2 regions of the Microbacterium sp. NPDC089695 genome follow, and region 2 is predicted to be linked to the other one. Evidence: riboswitches for the same ligand, from Rfam matches in the RefSeq annotation. Region 2 holds a riboswitch; the other holds the start of a gene.
What was found. Region 2 has a riboswitch for thiamine pyrophosphate ahead of ACIPYT_RS02665 (ECF transporter S component). Riboswitches for the same ligand answer to the same signal wherever they lie in the genome.
Positions count from the first base shown of each region.

Region 1: linked by a shared signal. The riboswitch ahead of thiM (hydroxyethylthiazole kinase) and the one ahead of ACIPYT_RS02665 (ECF transporter S component) in region 2 are both predicted to bind thiamine pyrophosphate.

Region 1 is NZ_JBIVHG010000003.1:8,208-17,243, forward strand. Features, by position in the region: gene argF (ornithine carbamoyltransferase) at 1-340, opposite strand, end outside; gene ACIPYT_RS14605 (acetylornithine transaminase) at 337-1,548, opposite strand; gene argB (acetylglutamate kinase) at 1,545-2,462, opposite strand; gene argJ (bifunctional glutamate N-acetyltransferase/amino-acid acetyltransferase ArgJ) at 2,459-3,616, opposite strand; gene argC (N-acetyl-gamma-glutamyl-phosphate reductase) at 3,613-4,671, opposite strand; gene ACIPYT_RS14625 (bifunctional hydroxymethylpyrimidine kinase/phosphomethylpyrimidine kinase) at 4,913-7,051, opposite strand; gene thiM (hydroxyethylthiazole kinase) at 7,048-7,896, opposite strand; TPP riboswitch at 7,887-7,980, opposite strand; gene ACIPYT_RS14635 (NAD-dependent epimerase/dehydratase family protein) at 8,032-8,997, opposite strand.
Region 2 is NZ_JBIVHG010000001.1:526,238-535,273, reverse strand. Features, by position in the region: gene ACIPYT_RS02680 (ABC transporter ATP-binding protein) at 1-778, shown strand, start outside; gene ACIPYT_RS02675 (ABC transporter ATP-binding protein) at 775-3,006, shown strand; gene ACIPYT_RS02670 (D-alanyl-D-alanine carboxypeptidase family protein) at 3,166-4,677, opposite strand; TPP riboswitch at 4,759-4,868, shown strand; gene ACIPYT_RS02665 (ECF transporter S component) at 4,862-5,518, shown strand; gene ACIPYT_RS02660 (ABC transporter ATP-binding protein) at 5,515-6,975, shown strand; gene ACIPYT_RS02655 (energy-coupling factor transporter transmembrane component T family protein) at 6,972-7,769, shown strand; gene ACIPYT_RS02650 (TerC family protein) at 7,969-9,003, shown strand.

The DNA of each region.
Region 1 (9,036 bases), on a different contig from region 2:
CGGCGGCCATCTCCTCGAGACCCGACTGCGCGTAGGTGCGCCAGACGATCGCGGCGACCTGGCGCTCGAGCACGCGGGCCGTGTCTGAGGGCGTCTCCTTGCCGCCGAGCTGGCTGTTCGCGGTCGAGATGATGAGCGGCGAACCGCCGAGGTCGGCGATGCCGACCGCGAACGACACCCGGGTGCGGGTCGACGACTTGTCGAAGATCACCGCCACGGTCTGCGGACCGGCGAGGGCCTTGTTCGCCCAGCGGTCCTTCTTGAGCTCGAGCGCGAGATCGAGGATCTCGGACTGCTCGGCGGGCGTGAGGTCGTCGTCGCGCAGCAGGTGGCGGGTCACAGGGCGGCCTTTCCGGAGGAGGTGAGGGATGCCGAGACGTCGGCGAGCGCGGCGGTGAAAAGGTCGCGGAACTCGACGATCTCAGCGTCGCCGATCGTGAGCGCGGGGGCGATGCGCACGGTCGCGGGGTTCGCGGCGTTGATGATCAGGCCGCGCTCCTGCGCGGCGGCGACCACGTCGTTCGCGACGGGGGCCGACAGGCCGACCCCGATGAGCAGACCGCGCCCGCGGACGCCGTCGATGAGCGGAGAGTCGATGCCGAGGATCACCTCGCGCAGTTCCTCACCGCGTCGCGCCGCGTTCTCGACGAGACCCGCGCGCTCGATCTCGGCGAGCACGGCGTCGGCCACGGCCGTCGCGAGCGGGTTGCCGCCGAACGTCGATCCGTGGGAACCGGGAGTGAACAGCGCGCTGGCCGCCCCGTAGGTGACGAGGGCACCGATCGGGAAGCCGCCGCCGATGCCCTTCGCGAGCGTGATGGCGTCGGGCGTGATGCCCTCGTGGCTGAACCCGAACCAGGCGCCAGTGCGACCGGCGCCGGTCTGGATCTCGTCGACGATCAGCAGCGCACCGTGCGCCAGGGTGAGCGAGCGGGCCGCCGCGAGGTAGCCCTCCGGCAGCTCCACGACGCCGGCCTCGCCCTGGATGGGCTCGACGATCACGGCGGCGACGCGATCGTCGATCGCCGCCTCGAGCGCCTCGTTCGTCGCGGGGATGTGCTCGACGCCGCCCGGCATGGGCTCGAAGGGCGCGCGCATCGCCTCCTTGGCGGTGAGCGCGAGCGACCCCATCGTGCGGCCGTGGAAGCCGTTCTGCAGGGCCAGGATGCGAGGCTTCGCGCTGCCGCCGTGCAGACGGGCGAGCTTGAACGCGGCCTCGTTCGCCTCGGCTCCGGAGTTCGAGAAGAACACGCGTCCGTCGATCCCGGCGCCGGCGAGGCGCTTGAGACGCGCGGCGAGAGCGAGCTGCGACGGCGTCGCGAAGTAGTTCGAGACGTGCGCGAGCGTCGCGGCCTGCCGCGACACCGCATCGACGAACACCGGGTGCGCGTGCCCGAGCGAGGTCACGGCGATGCCGGCGAGGAAGTCGAGGTGGCGTCGACCCTCGGAGTCCCAGAGGTACGATCCCTCGCCGCGGGTCAGCATCGCGAGGCGCGGCCCCGCGTTGAGGACCAGATCTGCGGCCGCGTCATCCTGCCAGGTGCTCATGCGTTCGTCCCTGCGCTTCCCACTACTACTTCCGTTCCGATTCCCTTGCTGGTGAAGAGCTCGACGAGCACCGAGTGCGGCACCCGTCCGTCGATGATCGCGGCAGCGTCGACGCCGCCCTCGACCGCGTCCAGGCACGCCCGCATCTTCGGGATCATGCCGGATTCGAGAGTCGGGAGCATCTCGACGAGCGCCTCCGACGTGAGGTGCGACACGAGCGAGTCGCGATTCGGCCAGTCCGCGTAGAGGCCCGGCACATCGGTGAGGATCACGAGCTTGCGTGCCTTCAGGGCGACCGCGAGGGCCGCCGCCGCGGCATCCGCGTTCACGTTGAGCGACTGCCCCGGATGATCGAGGTCGGGCGCGATGCTCGACACGACAGGCACACGCCCCGCGGCGAGGTGGTCGAGCACGGGGGTCGGGTCGACCTCCACGACATCGCCCACGCGTCCGAGGTCGATCTCCTCGCCGTCGATGACGACGCCGCGACGGCGCCCGCCGAACAGTCCGGCGTCCTCGCCGCTCAGGCCGGTGGCGATCGGGCCGTGGGAGTTGATCTTCGACACGAGCTGCGGGTTGACCTGGCCGGTGAGCACCATGCGCACGACGCTGATCGCCTCGGTGTTCGTGACCCGGTAGCCGCCCTTGAACTCGCTCGGGATCTCGAGGCGGTCGAGCATGTTCGAGATCTGCGGGCCGCCGCCGTGCACGACGACGGGCTGCACGCCCACATATCGCAGGTAGGCGATGTCCTGCGCGAACGCCTCCTGGAGCTCGTCCGAGACCATGGCGTTGCCGCCGTACTTGACGACGACGATCTGGTCGCGGAACTTCTTGAGCCACGGCAGCGACTCGATGAGCGTCGAGGCCTTGACGGCGGCGACGTCCGGCGTGGTGTCCTGGATGTCGGTCATGAGGCGTAGGCGCTGTTCTCGTGCACGTAGTCGTGGGTGAGATCGTTCGTGAGGATCGTCGCCGTGGCCTCGCCCACCTTGAGGTCGATCACGAGGTGCGTGGCGCGCGGCGTGAGGTCGACCTCCTCGCGCGGACGGTCGGGGCCTCCCTCGCTGCACACCCGGACGCCGTTCATCCACACGTCGACGTCGTACGGGTCGAACTGCGCGGCCGTGGTCCCGATCGCGGCGAGCACGCGCCCCCAGTTCGGGTCGTTACCGAAGATCGCGGCCTTGAAGAGGTTGTTCCGCGCGACCGAGCGACCGACGTCGACGGCGTCGGACTCGGATGCCGCGTGCGTGACCTCGATCGTGATGTCGTGGCTCGCGCCTTCGGCGTCGCCCTGCAGCTTGACCGCGAGCTCCTGGGAGAGCTCGCGCAGCGCGTCGGAGAAGTCCTCGAGCGAGGGAGCGATGCCGGAGGCTCCGTTCGCGAGCAGGGTCACCTGGTCGTTGGTCGACATGCAGCCGTCGGAGTCGAGGCGGTCGAACGTGGTGCCGGTGGCGGCGCGGAGCGCGGCATCCGCCTCGAGCGGCTCGAGCACGGCATCCGTCGTGATGACGACCAGCATGGTCGCGAGCCCGGGTGCGAGCATGCCCGCGCCCTTGGCCATCCCGCCGATCGTCCAGCCGTCGCGGGTGACGACAGCCGTCTTCGAGACGCTGTCGGTGGTCATGATGGCCTCGGCGGCGAGCTGTCCGCCGTCCGCCGACAGCTCGGCGATGGCCTGCTCGGTGCCCGCGAGCACCTTGCCACGGAACACCTCGTCGCCGACGCCGATGAGACCCGTCGAGCACACGAGCACATCGCCCGCGCCGATGCCGAGCAGCTCGGCGGCCTTCTCGGCCGTCTGATGGGTGGTCTGGAAGCCGAAGCTCCCGGTGAAGCAGTTCGCCCCGCCGGAGTTCAGCACGATCGCCTCGACCACGCGGTCAGCGACCGCCTGCTGCGACCAGATGATCGGGTTGGCCTTGGCTCGGTTGCTCGTGAACACCGCGGCGCCGACCTTGCGCGGACCACGGTTGACGACGACGGCGACATCGGGCTTGCCGGTCGACTTGAGACCGGCGGCGACCCCTGCCGCCTCGAATCCTGCGGGGGCGGTGACGCTCACGGCGCGACTCCGTTCACTGAGAGGGCGCGGTCCTCGGGGAGGCCCAGCGCGAGGTTCATGGACTGGACGGCCGCACCCGCGGTGCCCTTGACGAGATTGTCGACCGCGGTCACGACCGTGACCCGGTCGGCTGCGCGATCGATCGCGAGGCCCATCAGCGCGGTGTTGGCGCCGAGCACATCGGCGGTGCGCGGGAACTCCCCCGCGGGCAGCAGCTGCACGAAGGTCTCATCGCCGTACGCGGACTCCCACGCGGCGCGGATCTCCGCATCGCTCACACCGTCGACGATCGGCGCGGTCGAGGTCGCGAGGATGCCCCGCGCCATCGGCACGATCACGGGAGTGAACGAGATGCGGATGCCCTGGTCGGTCGCCTCGCGACCGGATGCCGCGGCGAGCGCCTGACGGATCTCGGGGATATGCCGGTGCGTGCCGCCGACCGCGTAGGGGTTGGCGGTACCGAGGATCTCGCTGCCGAGCAGGTTCGTCTTGAGGCTCTTCCCCGCCCCGGACGGACCCACCGCGAGCACCGTGACGATGTCGCCGGGGTCTATCACTCCTGCGGCGACGCCGGGCGCGAGGCTCAGGCTCACGGTCGAGGCGTTGCATCCGGGGGCGGCGATGCGCGTGGCGGTGCGCAGGGCGTCGCGCTGCTTGGACTCCCCGACGAGCAGCTCGGGCACGCCGTACGCCCACGGCTCGTGGAAGGCGCCGCCGTAGAACGCGTCCCACGCGTCCGGTGCGGTGAGGCGGTGGTCTGCTCCCGCGTCGATCACGAGAGGGGTATCGCCCAGAGCATCCGTGTACTGGCCCGACTGGCCGTGCGGCAGCGCGAGGAACACGATGTCGTGGCCCGCCAGGATCTCGGGGGTCGTGTCCTGCAGTGTGAGGTGCGCCAGCGAGCGCAGGTGCGGCTGGTGCTGGACGAGCGGCTGGCCGGCGTTCGAGTGCGCCGTGACGGTGCGGATCTCGATGTCGGGATGCGCTGCGAGAAGGCGTAGGATCTCGCCGCCCGCATAGCCGGATGCGCCGGAGACGGCGACGGAATACGTCATGGTTCTACCTTAACGGTCGGACCCCGCGCGGAAACGGGGTGCAGTGTCGGGGGCCGAGGCGGCGACACCGGCGACAGGCCGCCGTGGAGGCAGGCGCGAGCGCGGGGTCGCCTAGAGTCGGCGGCCGCCGCGGCGTCGGCGCACGACGATGACGCTCGGAGCGAGCGTCAGGGTGGCGGAGACGGCCGAAGGCATGCCGCGACGATAGCGCGCGCCGCGCGGCGCGCGCAAATCAGCGGCGTCATGCTGCGCCGAGCGGCGCCGCGAAGAAGGCGAGCTCGTGGGCGCTCGAGGTCTCGAAGGCACGGAGCATGCGCGCGCGACCTGAGGCATCCGCGGCGGCCGCCGCGCGCATGGTGTACTCGACGGCCCGCTCCGTCGCCTCCTCGAACGCAGGGTCGGCGTAGGTGGCGAGCCAGTCGGCATAGGGATGCTCGGGGTCGAGCGCGGCGGCATCGAGCTCTCCCGCGTGCAGTCGGCGACCGAGATCCGCGTACAGCCAGAAGCAGGGCAGCACGGCCGCCACGAGTTCGGCGTGGTCGCCGCCGAACGCGACCGAACGCAGATGGTCGAGGTACGCCGTGGTCGCGGGCGCCGGGTCGGCGGCGAAGATCACGTCGTCCGTCCGCCGCTGCGGGGTCAGCCACGAGGCGTGCAGGTCGAGCTCGCCGACGATCGCGCCGCGGGCGGAATCGGCCCAGAACGCCTGCTCGCCCGATGTCGGGGCGCGCCGCGAGGCCTCCGCGAGCACACGCGCGTACTCGCGCAGATACAGAGCGTCCTGCTGCAGGTAGAACAGGAACGGTTCGCGATCGAGAGTCCCTGCGGCGAGCGCACGGATGAACGGCAGGCCGTCGATGCCCGCGCGGAGCGACGCGATGCCCTCCCACCAGTCGTGGCGGAGCTCCTCGGGGGACGGACGCGACACTCCTCCGCTCTCCCACAGCGCCGAGAAGTGATTCACGGGACCGCGCCCACGACCGACGTGCAGCGCAGCACCCGTGCGCAGGGAACCCCGCAGCCACTTGCGGGCCGACGACACCGCGTCGACCGGTCCCTCACCGCGCGCCAGACGTGTCGCGAGGGCGGCGGAGAGCGAGCATCCCGTGCCGTGGGTGTTCTCGGTGGCGATCCGCGTTCCCCGGAACTCACGAAGAGCGCCTCTGCTCGCGTCGACGAGCGCGTCGGGCACGTCGTCACCGGGAAGGTGTCCGCCCTTGACGAGCACGGCGGCGCCGATCCGCCGCGACAGGTCCTGCGCTGCGGCGAGCGCGTCGTCCCAGCCGTCGACCGCGCGGCCCGCGAGCACCGCGAGCTCCGGGAGGTTCGGCGTCACCACGTCTGCGCGTGCGAGCAGGTCCGCCAGGGCCGATTCCGCGTCCGCGTCGAGCAGTCGGTCTCCGCTCGTCGCCACCATGACCGGGTCGAGCACCACGATCGGCGGATGCATCCGGTCGAGCCAGTCGGCCACGACGCGGATGACGTCGGCATCCGCCAGCATCCCGATCTTCACGGCGTCGACGACGATGTCCGCCGAGATCGCGTCGAGCTGGGCGCGCAGGAACTCTGCGGGCGGCACGTGCACTCCGCGCACCCCCTGCGTGTTCTGCGCGGTGAGCGCGGTGATCGCCGCCATGCCGTAGCCGCCGTTCGCGGCGATCGACTTGAGATCGGCCTGGATGCCCGCACCGCCCGACGGGTCGCTGCCGGCGATGCTGAGCACCCGCGGGATCCCGGCACGGCGCCACTGCGCGAACAACGCCGCCGCGGCGGATGCCGGATCGGGAGCCGAGCACAGCGCGGAGACGACCGCGACGCCGGCGGCACCCGCGCGACGCAGCGCTGCGACGTCGTCGATCGAGACTCCGCCGATCGCGACGCACGGCAACGGGCTCGCGGCGACGAAGGCACGGAAGCCCGCGACACCCAGTGCCGGCGGGTGGTCGGGCTTGGTGCTCGTGGGATGGATGACGCCCACCCCGAGGTAGTCGACGGTCCCGATCGGCAGCGAACGGACCGCGTCGAGATGCTCGGGCGTGTTCGCCGTGAGGCCGATCAGCGCGTCCGGGCCGAGGAGCTCGCGGGCCCGGAGCACCGACGCATCGCCCTGGCCGAGGTGCACCCCGTCGACGCGCGCACCGAGAGACCGCGCCGCGAGCGCCGCATCGAGTCGGTCGTTCACCACGAGAAGTGCGCGCCCCGCGATCGCCTCGGACAGCGCGACGAGCTGCGCGGCGACCTCGGCATCCGTCGCGCACTTGTCGCGCAGCTGCACGATCCGCACGCCTCCGTCGACGGCCCGCCGCACGGTCTCGATCACCCCGCGGTCGCCGCACAGATCCGGGTCGGTCACGAGGTACAGCGACAGGTCGGCGATCACAGCGCGACCTCCTCGACCCGGGCCTCGGCCACCACGTCGTCGGGTGTCACAGCGGCGAGGGCGTCGAGGAGCGCGACCGCGAAGCTCCCCGGCCCCGAGGACTCCCTGGCCGCGCGCTCCGCGGCGACCGTGTAGACGAGGGATGCCGCGGCCGTGGCCGTGAGCGCGTCCTCGTCGGTCGCCCAGGCCGCACCGAGGAACGCGGCCATGAGCGCGCCGAGAGCGCACCCGCCGCCCGTGACGCGAGTGAGCAGCTCCGTACCGTTCGCGATGCGCAGCACCCGCTCGCCGTCGGTGAGGAGATCGACGGGACCGGAGACGGCGATCACCGATCCGGAGCGTCGCGCGAGCGCGATCGCGGTCTCGGCGGCGGCATCCGTCGTGTCCGTCGCATCCGTCCCCCGACCTCCCCCGCTCTCTCCGGCCAGCGCGAGGATCTCGGAGGCGTTGCCGCGCACGGCGGTCGGACCGCTCTCGAGGAGCTCACGCGCGAGCGCGGTGCGGACCGGCAGGACTCCGATCGCGACCGGATCGAGCACCCACGGCGTCTCCTCGACACCGGCGGATGCGACCGCCTCCCGCATCGCGGCCCGCTGTTCGGGCGTCGGAGTTCCGAGGTTGACGAGCAGCCCGGAGGCGACTCCCGCGAACATGCCGGACTCGCCGACGATGTCGACCATCGCCGGCGCGGCACCCACGGCGAGCAGGGCGTTCGCCGTGAACCCGGTCACCACAGAGTTCGTGATGCAGTGGGTCAGAGGCGGGGCCTCACGGAGCGCGGACAGCAGCTCAGCGGCCGAGACGGCCAGGGTCGAGACGGATGGCGGACGCAGACGATCGCTCATTGCGACATCCCTTCGCTAGTACGAACTAGATCAGGTTCGACGGGTCTGTTCTCAGCCGCGGATGCGGCACCCCGTGTCACTCGCTCGCAGTCTAGCGATGCGCCGCCGGTCGTCCCGGTGAGCGCCCTGCGCGTGTCAGCCGAGCCGCGCCAGCAGCTCGAGTTCGTCGGCGCGCGTGAGTCCCGCACGGCGCGGACGCTCCACCCCGCGCTCGTTCTCGTCGGCGACGACGCGCGCGATCGTCTCGTCCAGGTCTCGCAGCTCGCCCCCGCCGGCGCGGTAGCGCGCGTTCGAACGGGTCATGAACCCGGTCATCTCCGCGGGGAGCCACAGGGGCAGCGAGCGGTCGCCCATCCAGTACTCCACGTCGTGCGCGCGCAGCCAGTCGTCGTCGGCGGCGCGGGTGTCGCCGCGATGCGCAGCCACCGTCCTCATCCGCTCGATGACTTCGCCCAACGGATGCCGGTCGCCGATAGCGTTCACCACGCCCGTCGCACCCGTCGACACGATGAAGTCGGCGAGGTCGTCGACGTCGATCACCTGCGTCGTACGCCCACGGGTGTCGGGCAGCAGCACCGTGCCGTCGCCGTCGCGCAGGAACGCCGCGGCCCAGTATCCGAACCGGTCGCTGGGGTCGCCGTCGCCGACGATCAGGCCGGGACGCACGATGAGCACGCGATCGCCGAGCGTCGCCACGGCCTCCTCGGCCGCGACCTTCTCGGCGCCGTATTCGTACTCGGCCCCGGGCTGTGCGGCGGCGTGCAGCGGCGCGCTCTCGTCGGCGTCGGCCGTCGCATCGTCGGCGTAGACCGACATCGACGACACGTACGTCCACCGGCCGGCGCGAGAGCCGAGGGCAGCGACCGCCGTGCGGACGTGATCGGCGCGTGATGACACGTCGACCACGTGGTCCCAGTCACGTCGCGCCACGATGTCGAACGCGGCAGGGTCGTCGCGGTCGCCGATCACGAGCGTCACGCCCTCGGGTGCGGGTCGCCCTCCGCGGGCGAGGCACGTGACCGTCGCTCCCGAGAGCAGCCACCGTCGCGCGATGCGCCCAGAGAGCCAGCCCGTTCCGCCCAGGATCAGCACATCCGTCATGAGGCCATGTCACCAGCATCCGCCCGCGAACGGAAGGGG
Region 2 (9,036 bases):
CATGACGCGGCCCGACGCGGGTGTCACGACGTTCCCGGATGCCGGCGCCGTGTCGTTCGACGACGTCTCCTTCACCTACCCCGGCGCCGACGCACCCGTGCTCTCGGGCATCAGCTTCGGTGCGAGGCCCGGCGAGACCGTGGCGATCGTGGGCTCGACAGGAGCGGGCAAGACCACGCTCGTCTCCCTGATCCCCCGACTCTTCGACGTGTCGGCCGGTGCCGTGCTCGTCGGGGGCACGGATGTGCGAGAGGCCGACGTCGAGTCGCTGTGGGCGTCGATCGGTCTCGTACCGCAGCGCCCCTTCCTGTTCACCGGCACCGTCGCATCGAACCTCCGGTACGGCCGTGAGGACGCGACCGACGAGGAGCTCTGGCATGCGCTCGAGATCGCTCAGGGGCGCGACTTCGTCGAGGAGATGCCCGACGGCCTCGAGTCCCGCATCGCCCAGGGCGGCACGAACGTGTCGGGAGGTCAGCGGCAGCGTCTCGCGATCGCACGAGCGATCGTGCGGCAGCCGCAGATCCTCGTGTTCGACGACTCGTTCTCGGCGCTCGACCTGACGACCGACGCGAGGCTGCGGCAGGCGTTGTGGCGCGAGCTGCCCCACGTCACGAAGATCGTGGTCGCGCAGCGCGTCTCGACCATCACAGACGCCGATCGCATCGTGGTCCTCGAGGGAGGAACCATGGTGGACGTCGGCACGCACGAAGAACTGCTGGAGACGAGCGACACCTATCGGGAGATCGTCGAGTCGCAGCTGGGGGTGGACGCATGAGCGATCAGAAGCCGCAGAGGACGCGCCGTCAGCGCGGTGGCGCGCCGGCCGCGCCCGTCGTCGAGCAGGAGCTGACCGACGAGGAGAAGTACGAGGCCGAGCTCGCCGAGAAGGCGCGCCAGGACGGCGGCGGCTGGGACAGCGTCGCACCCGGAAAGGCCGACAACTTCGGCAAGAGCTTCAGCCGCATGATCGGGCTGCTCAAGCCGTCTGCCGTGTGGTTCGTCTTCGTGTCGGTGCTGGGGGCGATCGGCGTCGTGCTCACGGTCGCCGCACCCAAGGTGCTGGCCGAGGCGACGAACCTCATCTACACCGGGTTCCTGTCGAACCAGCTCGCGCAACCGCAGGGGGACTTCCCCGGTTTCCCGGACGGGACATCGCAGGCCGAGGTCGTCGAACAGCTGCGTGCGTTCGGGCAGGACGACTACGCGAACCAGGTCGCTGCGCTCCACGACTTCCAGGTCGGGGCGGGCATCGACTTCGACGCGCTGCGGTGGATCATCGCCGCGGTGCTGGCGATCTACATCGTCGCGGCCTTCCTGAGCTGGGTGCAGGGTTACGTGATCAACGTGATCATGGTCCGCACCATGTGGCGCCTGCGCGAGCGCGTCGAGGCGAAGATCAACCGCCTGCCCCTGTCGTACTTCGACAAGGTCCAGCGCGGAGACCTCATCTCGCGGGTGACGAACGACATCGACAACATCACGCAGACCATGCAGCAGTCGCTGTCGGGCGCGCTCACCGCCGTGCTCACCGTGGTCGGCGTGCTGGTGCTGATGTTCTCGATCTCCTGGCAGCTCGCGCTCGTCGCACTCGTCGCACTGCCTCTCATGGGAGTGATCTTCGGTGTGATCGGACCGCGGTCGCAGAAGGCCTTCGGCACGCAGTGGCGCAAGGTCGGCCGCCTCAACGCCCGTGTCGAGGAGTCGTTCTCCGGGCACGCGCTCGTCAAGGTCTTCGGCCGCGAGCAGGACGCGCTGCAGAAGTTCCGCGACGAGAACGAGGAGCTCTTCCAGGCGAGCTTCAAGGCGCAGTTCCTGTCGGGCATCATCATGCCCGCGATGACCTTCGTCGGGAGCCTCACGTACGTCGGCATCGCCGTGCTCGGCGGACTGATGGTGGCGAGCGGGCAGATCCGCATCGGTGACGTGCAGGCGTTCATCCAGTACTCGCAGCAGTTCACGCAGCCGCTGTCGGAACTCGGCGGCATGGCCGCGGTCGTGCAATCGGGAACCGCCTCGGCCGAACGCGTGTTCGAGCTGCTCGACGCGGATGAGCAGCAGGCGGATGCGAGCGACGCCCCGCGGTTCACGGAGGGCAAGGGCGTGATCGAGTTCGAGAACGTCGAGTTCTCCTACACGCCGGAACGGCCGCTCATCACCGATCTGTCGTTCCGGGTCGAGCCGGGGCAGACCGTCGCTATCGTCGGACCCACCGGGGCGGGGAAGACCACGCTGGTCAACCTCATCATGCGGTTCTACGAGCTCAGCGGAGGGCGCATCACGCTCGACGGGCAGAACATCTCCCAGGTCACGCGGGACGATCTGCGTTCCCGCACCGGAATGGTGCTCCAGGATCCGTGGCTCTTCGCCGGCAGCATCCGGGAGAACATCCGGTACGGCCGCTCCGATGCGACCGACGACGAGGTGCTCGACGCCGCCAAGGCGACTTACGTCGACCGCTTCGTGCGTGCGCTCCCCGACGGCTACGACACCGTGCTCGATGAGGACGCCTCGAACGTGTCGGCCGGCGAGCGGCAGCTGATCACGATCGCCCGTGCATTCGTGGCGCAGCCGTCGATCCTCATCCTCGACGAGGCGACCTCGGCCGTCGACACGCGCACCGAGCTGCTGCTGCAGCACGCGATGGCCGCGCTGCGGCAGGGACGCACGTCGTTCGTGATCGCGCACCGTCTGTCGACGATCCGCGACGCCGATCTCATCCTCGTCATGGAGCACGGCGACATCGTCGAGAAGGGCACGCACGACGAGCTCATCGCCGCCCAGGGCGCGTACTGGCGTCTCTACCAGTCGCAGTTCGAACAGGCGGCCACCGACATCGATGCGGAAGAGGCGCTCACCGGCACCACTCCGGTCGTGGTCAGCGGAGAGGCCGACGAGGTCGCTGCGGCGCAGGTCGGAGCATCCGTGGGTGCGCAGATGCCCACGGCAGAGGCGGCGGCCGCCCAGCGGGTCGTCGAACGTCCCGACGGAGAGTCGCAGGCCTGAGGCCCGTCCACGAGAGCGCCGTGTCCCCGTCGAGGGGCGCGGCGCTCTCCTGCGTCTCGTCTACGTGCGGGTCATCCTGTCGACGGTCGGCGTCGCGATGCACGCGAGGTTCACACGACAGGGGGCAGGTCGAGCCGGCCGATCGCGCCGACGGGCGCGTCAGCGCTGTGCGTCGGTGAGACCGAACAGCTCGAGCGGGTGCGTGAGACGCCACCACGGACTCGGCCCATCGATGTCGTCCGCGAGAGCGAGAGGCGTCACGACCGAGTTGAGCGGACCCGACACGAGCAGCGAGCCCACCTCGTCGCCGCCGTCACGCCGATCGCCGAGGTCGAACGTCGGCACCGCCTGCGCACCCGTGCCGTTCCACAGGATGATGTCGGCATCGGATGCCGCGACGACGTCGACCGAGGCGCCCCACAGCGTCGTGACGCTGCCGATCACGGCATCCTCCGCCACCGCAGGCTGCGTCGCGGTGAGGGCGGCCTCGACCTGTGCGAACAGCGCCCTCGTCTCGGCGAGACGCTGCTCGTCGTCGACCTGGCCGAGCACCGCCGCGTACATCCGCACGGTGGTGTCGTCGACCATGATGTCCTTGGCCGTCAGCAGGTTCCAGCTGTCGCCGAGCGTGCCGGTCTTGACGCCGACGACGCCAGCGTCGGCCAGCATGCCGTTCGTGTTGATCACCGTCCCCGCGCCGGGCAGGTCGACCGACGGCGTGCTGACGATGCTCGCGAACACCGGGTTCTGCATCGCCCGCTCGGCGAGCGCGATCAACGACTCGGGGGTCGCCGTGTTGCGCTCATCGAATCCTGACGGCGTCGCGATCGTGATCCCGTCGAGCCCGCGATCGCGCAGCCACACCGTGGCCGCCGAGGCGAACGCCGCATCCGACCCCCAGATCTCGCGCGACAGGCGGTCGATGTAGTTGTTGGCCGAGCCCATCAGCGTGCCCTGCAGCAGCTGGTACTCCGTGAGCGTGCCGCCGACCGGCACGTCGAGCGCCGACTGATCCGAGCGTCGGTACTCCCAGTAGTCGCGGTTGTCCGCGCGTGTGAACGCGAACTCCGGTCCCTGCTCCCCGAGGGCGAGCGGCATGCGCTCCAGCACCATGAGGCTCGACACGACCTTGGTGACGCTGGCGATCACGGCGGGATCGAGAGACGACGCCGTGGTGCCGAGTCCGCCGATGCCGACCGCGGCGCTGCCCTGCACGGGCCAGATGATCTCGGCAGGCGTCGCCGCCGTCGGAGTGAACTCGGCGGCCTGCACCGTGGGGGGCAGTTCATGCAGCGGCCAGAGCAGGGTCGCGCCCGCGTAGGTGGCGAGCAGTCCCACGAGGGCGCCGATCGGCACCAGGATGCCGGGACTCGCCGCACGCGCGCGCAGTCGGGCTCCACGGAGCAGTGTGCCCGCGACCTCGGGGTCAGCGTCGAGGGTCAGTGGGCCCGTCGACGTGTGCTGCGCAACCTCGATCGGATCGACCCAGGTCAGTGCCGTCCCGCCGGAGCCGGCCTCGGCCCATCGCGTCTCGGGGGTGACCTCGTCTGTCGTCCGATCGATCGGCGCCGTGCCCGCATCCGCGGTCTCGTCGTCCTGGGGTGCGAGCACGGTCGTCGCCTCGGCGGTCGACGGTTCCGGGGCGGCCTCGGATGATCGGTGAGCGGTCACCTCCTCACGGTACCCAATCCCGGCGCGGATTCCGGGCGGTGGGAGCGGAGTGCGCGGGGTGTCGGACCCGGGTAGGATCATCAGCACAACCACGGGAGTCCGGCGAGCCGGGCTGAGAGGGAGCGAATCGCGCTTCGACCGTCGAACCTGATCTGGGTCATGCCAGCGCAGGGAGGAGCTATCAATGAGCACATCCACGTCCGGATCCACCACGGAATCCGCCGTCGTCACCGCGCCCGCGAATGGGCTCGGCCGTCCTGAGCTGTGGCGCTGGCGCGTCGTCGACATCGTCGTCGCCAGTGTCATCGCCGTCGCCTGCGCGCTGATCTTCCTGCTGTGGAATGTGGGCTACGAGGTGCCCAGCAGCATCCTCACCCCACTGCTCCCCGGCGTGCAGGGGCTGCTCGCCGGGCCCTGGCTGATCGCCGGCGTCCTCGGCGCCCTGATCATCCGCAAGCCGGGCGCCGCGCTGTACACCGAGCTCGTCGCGGCGATCATCTCGGCTCTCGTCGGCAACGCGTGGGGGCCGCTCACGATCGTGTCCGGTCTCGTGCAGGGGCTCGGCGCCGAACTGGTCTTCCTCGTGTTCCTGTACGGGGTGTGGCGGCTGCCGGTCGTGATGCTCGCGGGCGCCGGCGCCGGTCTCGCGTGCGGCATCAACGACCGCATCCTCTGGTACGCGGGCGCCGACACCCTCTTCACGACCGTCTACATCGTGTCGACGACGGTCTCGGGCGCGATCATCGCGGGCCTCGGTGCGTGGCTGATCGCCCGCGGTCTTGCGGCGACGGGCGCGCTCGGCCGGTTCGCCGCCGGGCGCGAGGTCACCGCACGCGTGTGACCGCGCCGGCGACTCCCGCCGCCCTCACCGCGCACGGCTGGGGATGGCGCTATGCGACACGTCATCGATGGGCCGTGCGCGACATCGACCTGCGCATCGAACCGGGGGAGCGGGTGCTGCTGCTCGGCGCCTCCGGCTCGGGCAAGTCGACTCTGCTGCAGGGCTTCGGCGGCGTGCTCGGCGGGGCCGACGAGGGCGAGACGCTCGGGGCGCTGCTCGTCGACGGCCGCTCGCCCACCGAGGCGCGCGGGCGGGTCGGGATGGTGCTGCAGGATCCCGATACGCAGACGATCCTCGCGCGGGTCGGTGACGACGTCGCGTTCGGGTGCGAGAACCTCGGCGTCCCCCGCGAGGAGATCTGGAGCCGGGTGCGGCAGGCGTTGGACGCCGTCGAGCTCGACGTCGCGCTCGACCGGTCGACCGCCGCGCTGTCGGGCGGGCAGAAGCAGCGGTTGGCCCTCGCGGGCGTGCTCGCGATGAGGCCGGGGGCGATCCTGCTCGACGAACCGACCGCGAACCTCGACCCGGGTGGTGTCGAGGATGTGCGGGATGCCGTCGCCGCGGCGCTCGACGCCACGGGCGCGACGCTCGTCGTGATCGAGCATCGCATCGACGTCTGGCTGCCGCTCGTGAACCGCGTGATCGTGCTCGGGGCGGAGGCCGAGGGCACAGTCGTGCTCGCCGACGGCAGTCCCGATGAGGTGCTGGGCGCGCGGGGCGCCGAGCTCGCGGCATCCGGTGTCTGGGTGCCCGGGCACCCTCCCCGCGTTCCGGCGCCGCCGGTGTCGGCGCCCGGGGACGAGCTGGTCACGGCGCACGGGCTCGAGGTGGGTCGCCGCCGCGGGCTCGCGGTCGCCGGCCCCTTCGACCTCGACGTGCGGGCCGGCGAGGTGCTCGGCGTCACGGGACCCAACGGCGCGGGCAAGTCGACGCTCGGGCTGACTCTCGCGGGGCTCATCCCGGCCGAGCACGGCCGCGTCGAGGCTCACCCCCTGCTCGCCGGAGACGCCGGCTCCGATCCGATGCGCTGGTCGTCCCGTGCGCTGCTCACGCGCATCGGCACCGTGCTGCAGACGCCCGAGCACCAACTGCTCGCGAAGACCGTGCGGGAGGAGCTCGCGGTCGGTCCCCGGGCCCTGCGCCTGCCGCCGGATGAGATCGCGGCGCGCACCGACGACCTGCTCGATCGGCTGCGGCTGCGCGCCCTGGCCGAGGCCAATCCGTACACGCTTTCGGGCGGCGAGAAGAGGCGGCTCACAGTGGCTGCGGCGCTCGCGACGCGTCCCCGGATGCTCGTGCTCGACGAACCCACGTTCGGCCAGGACGCCGTGACGTGGGCGGAACTCGTGGCGCTGATCGCAGCGCTGCGCGACGACGGCACGGCCGTGGTCGCGATCAGTCACGACGACGCGGTGCTGAGCGCGCTGCACGCCCGACGGATCGAGGTCGGACGATGATCGACCCGCTCACCGCGCGCGTCGAGCGCACGGGCCCCATCGCTCCGCGCTCCGCACTCGCCAAGCTCGCCGCGGCGCTGCTCATCGCCCTGCCGCTCGTGCTCACGATCGACGTGGTGTCGGCCGCGGTCGCGCTGCTGCTCGAGGTCCCGCTGCTCCTGCTCGCGGGTCTTCGCGCGCGGGAGTTCTGGACCAGAACAGCGGTGCTGTGGATCGCGGCCCCGCTCGGCGCGGTCACGATCGCGCTGTACGGTGCCACGAGCGGCACCGTGTACGTCGAGTGGTTCGTGGTGCGCGTGAGCGACGGATCCCTCGCGCTCGCCGCCGCGACGGCCGTGCGCGTGCTCGCGATCGGACTCCCCGCGGTCGTGCTGTTCGTGACGGTCGATCCGACCGATCTGGCCGACGATCTCGCACAGCGTCTGCGACTGCCGGCGAGGTTCGTGGTCGGAGCGCTCGCCGGCATGCGGATGCTCGGACTGCTCGTCGACGACTGGCGTGCCCTCTCGTTGGCGCGGCGGGCGCGCGGCGTCGCCGACGAGGGGCGGGTGCGGCGTGCGTTCGGCATGGCCTTCGCCCTGTTCGTGCTGGCGATCCGGCGCGGGTCCTCGCTCGCGACCGCGATGGAGGCGCGTGGATTCGGCGGACCCGGCATCCGCTCCTGGGCGCGCACGTCGCGCTGGGATCGGCGTGACACGGTGCTCGTGCTGATCGCGGCCGTGATCCCGGTCGTGGCGCTGACCGTCGCCGTGCTGACCGGGTCGTGGAACTTCATCCTCGGCCCGGCCGCGTGACCGGTCCGTCGAGCCCGGCCGTGCGCTGGCGCTGACCGGGCCTCCGCGCCTGGTATCATCGAAGCAACCCAAGGGGAGTACTCCGCCACGGGCGGCTCGTCATTACGGATGCGGTTGCATCCCGGGTCCCCGGTCCTCGATCATGAGGATGGAGAAGACCTTGGCGTCGACATCGTCACGCCTTCGTCTGGAGAACCCTGTGGACATCACCCCCCTCGTGTGGATCATCACGATCCTCGTCACGATCGCCTTCTTCGTGTACGAGTTCTTCGCGCACGTCCGCACGCCGCACGAGCCCACCGTCGGCGAGTCGGCCCGCTGGTCGGCGTTCTACATCGGCCTCGCGCTGCTGTTCGGCGTCGGCATCGGCGTCGTCTCCGGGTGGAAGTTCGGCGGCGAGTACTTCGCCGGGTATCTCACCGAGAAGGCCCTGTCGATCGACAACCTCTTCGTGTTCCTGATCGTGATGACCGGCTTCGCGGTGCCGAAGATCTACCAGCAGAAGGTGCTGATGATCGGCATCGTGATCGCGCTGGTCATGCGCGGCGCGTTCATCGCGGTCGGCGCCGCCCTGATCGAGAACTTCTCCTGGATCTTCTACCTGTTCGGCGCGCTGCTGCTCGTGCTCGCGTACCGTCAGGCCTTCGCCGACGGCGACCACAACCCCGCCGACGGACGGTTCATGCGTTTCGTCCGTCGCATCCTCCCGGTCAGCGACCAGTACGAGGGCGACCGTCTCACGGTCAAGAAGGACGGGCGTCGCTTCGTCACGCCGATGTTCCTCGTGATCATCGCGATCGGCTTCGTCGACCTGATCTTCGCGGTCGACTCGATCCCTGCGATCTACGGGCTCACGGAGGAGGCGTACATCGTCTTCACCGCCAACGCCTTCGCGCTCATGGGTCTGCGTCAGCTGTACTTCCTCATCGGCGGACTGCTGCAGAAGCTCGTCTACCTCGCGCAGGGCCTCGCGGTCATCCTCGCCTTCATCGGTGTGAAGCTCGTGCTGCACGCCATGCACGTCAACGAGCTGCCGTTCATCAACGGCGGCGAGCCGATGCTGTGGGCGCCCGAGATCCCGATCTGGTTCTCGCTGCTCTTCATCGGCCTGACGATCGCGGTCGCGACCGTGGCGAGCCTGCTGAAGTCGCGCGCCGACGAGCGCAAGGCCGCCGTCGAGACCGCCCCGCACACCACCGCCCTCACGACCGACACAGACAAGGATCACTCGTGAACCAGTCGCGCCGCTCCGACGCGTCCGCAGACC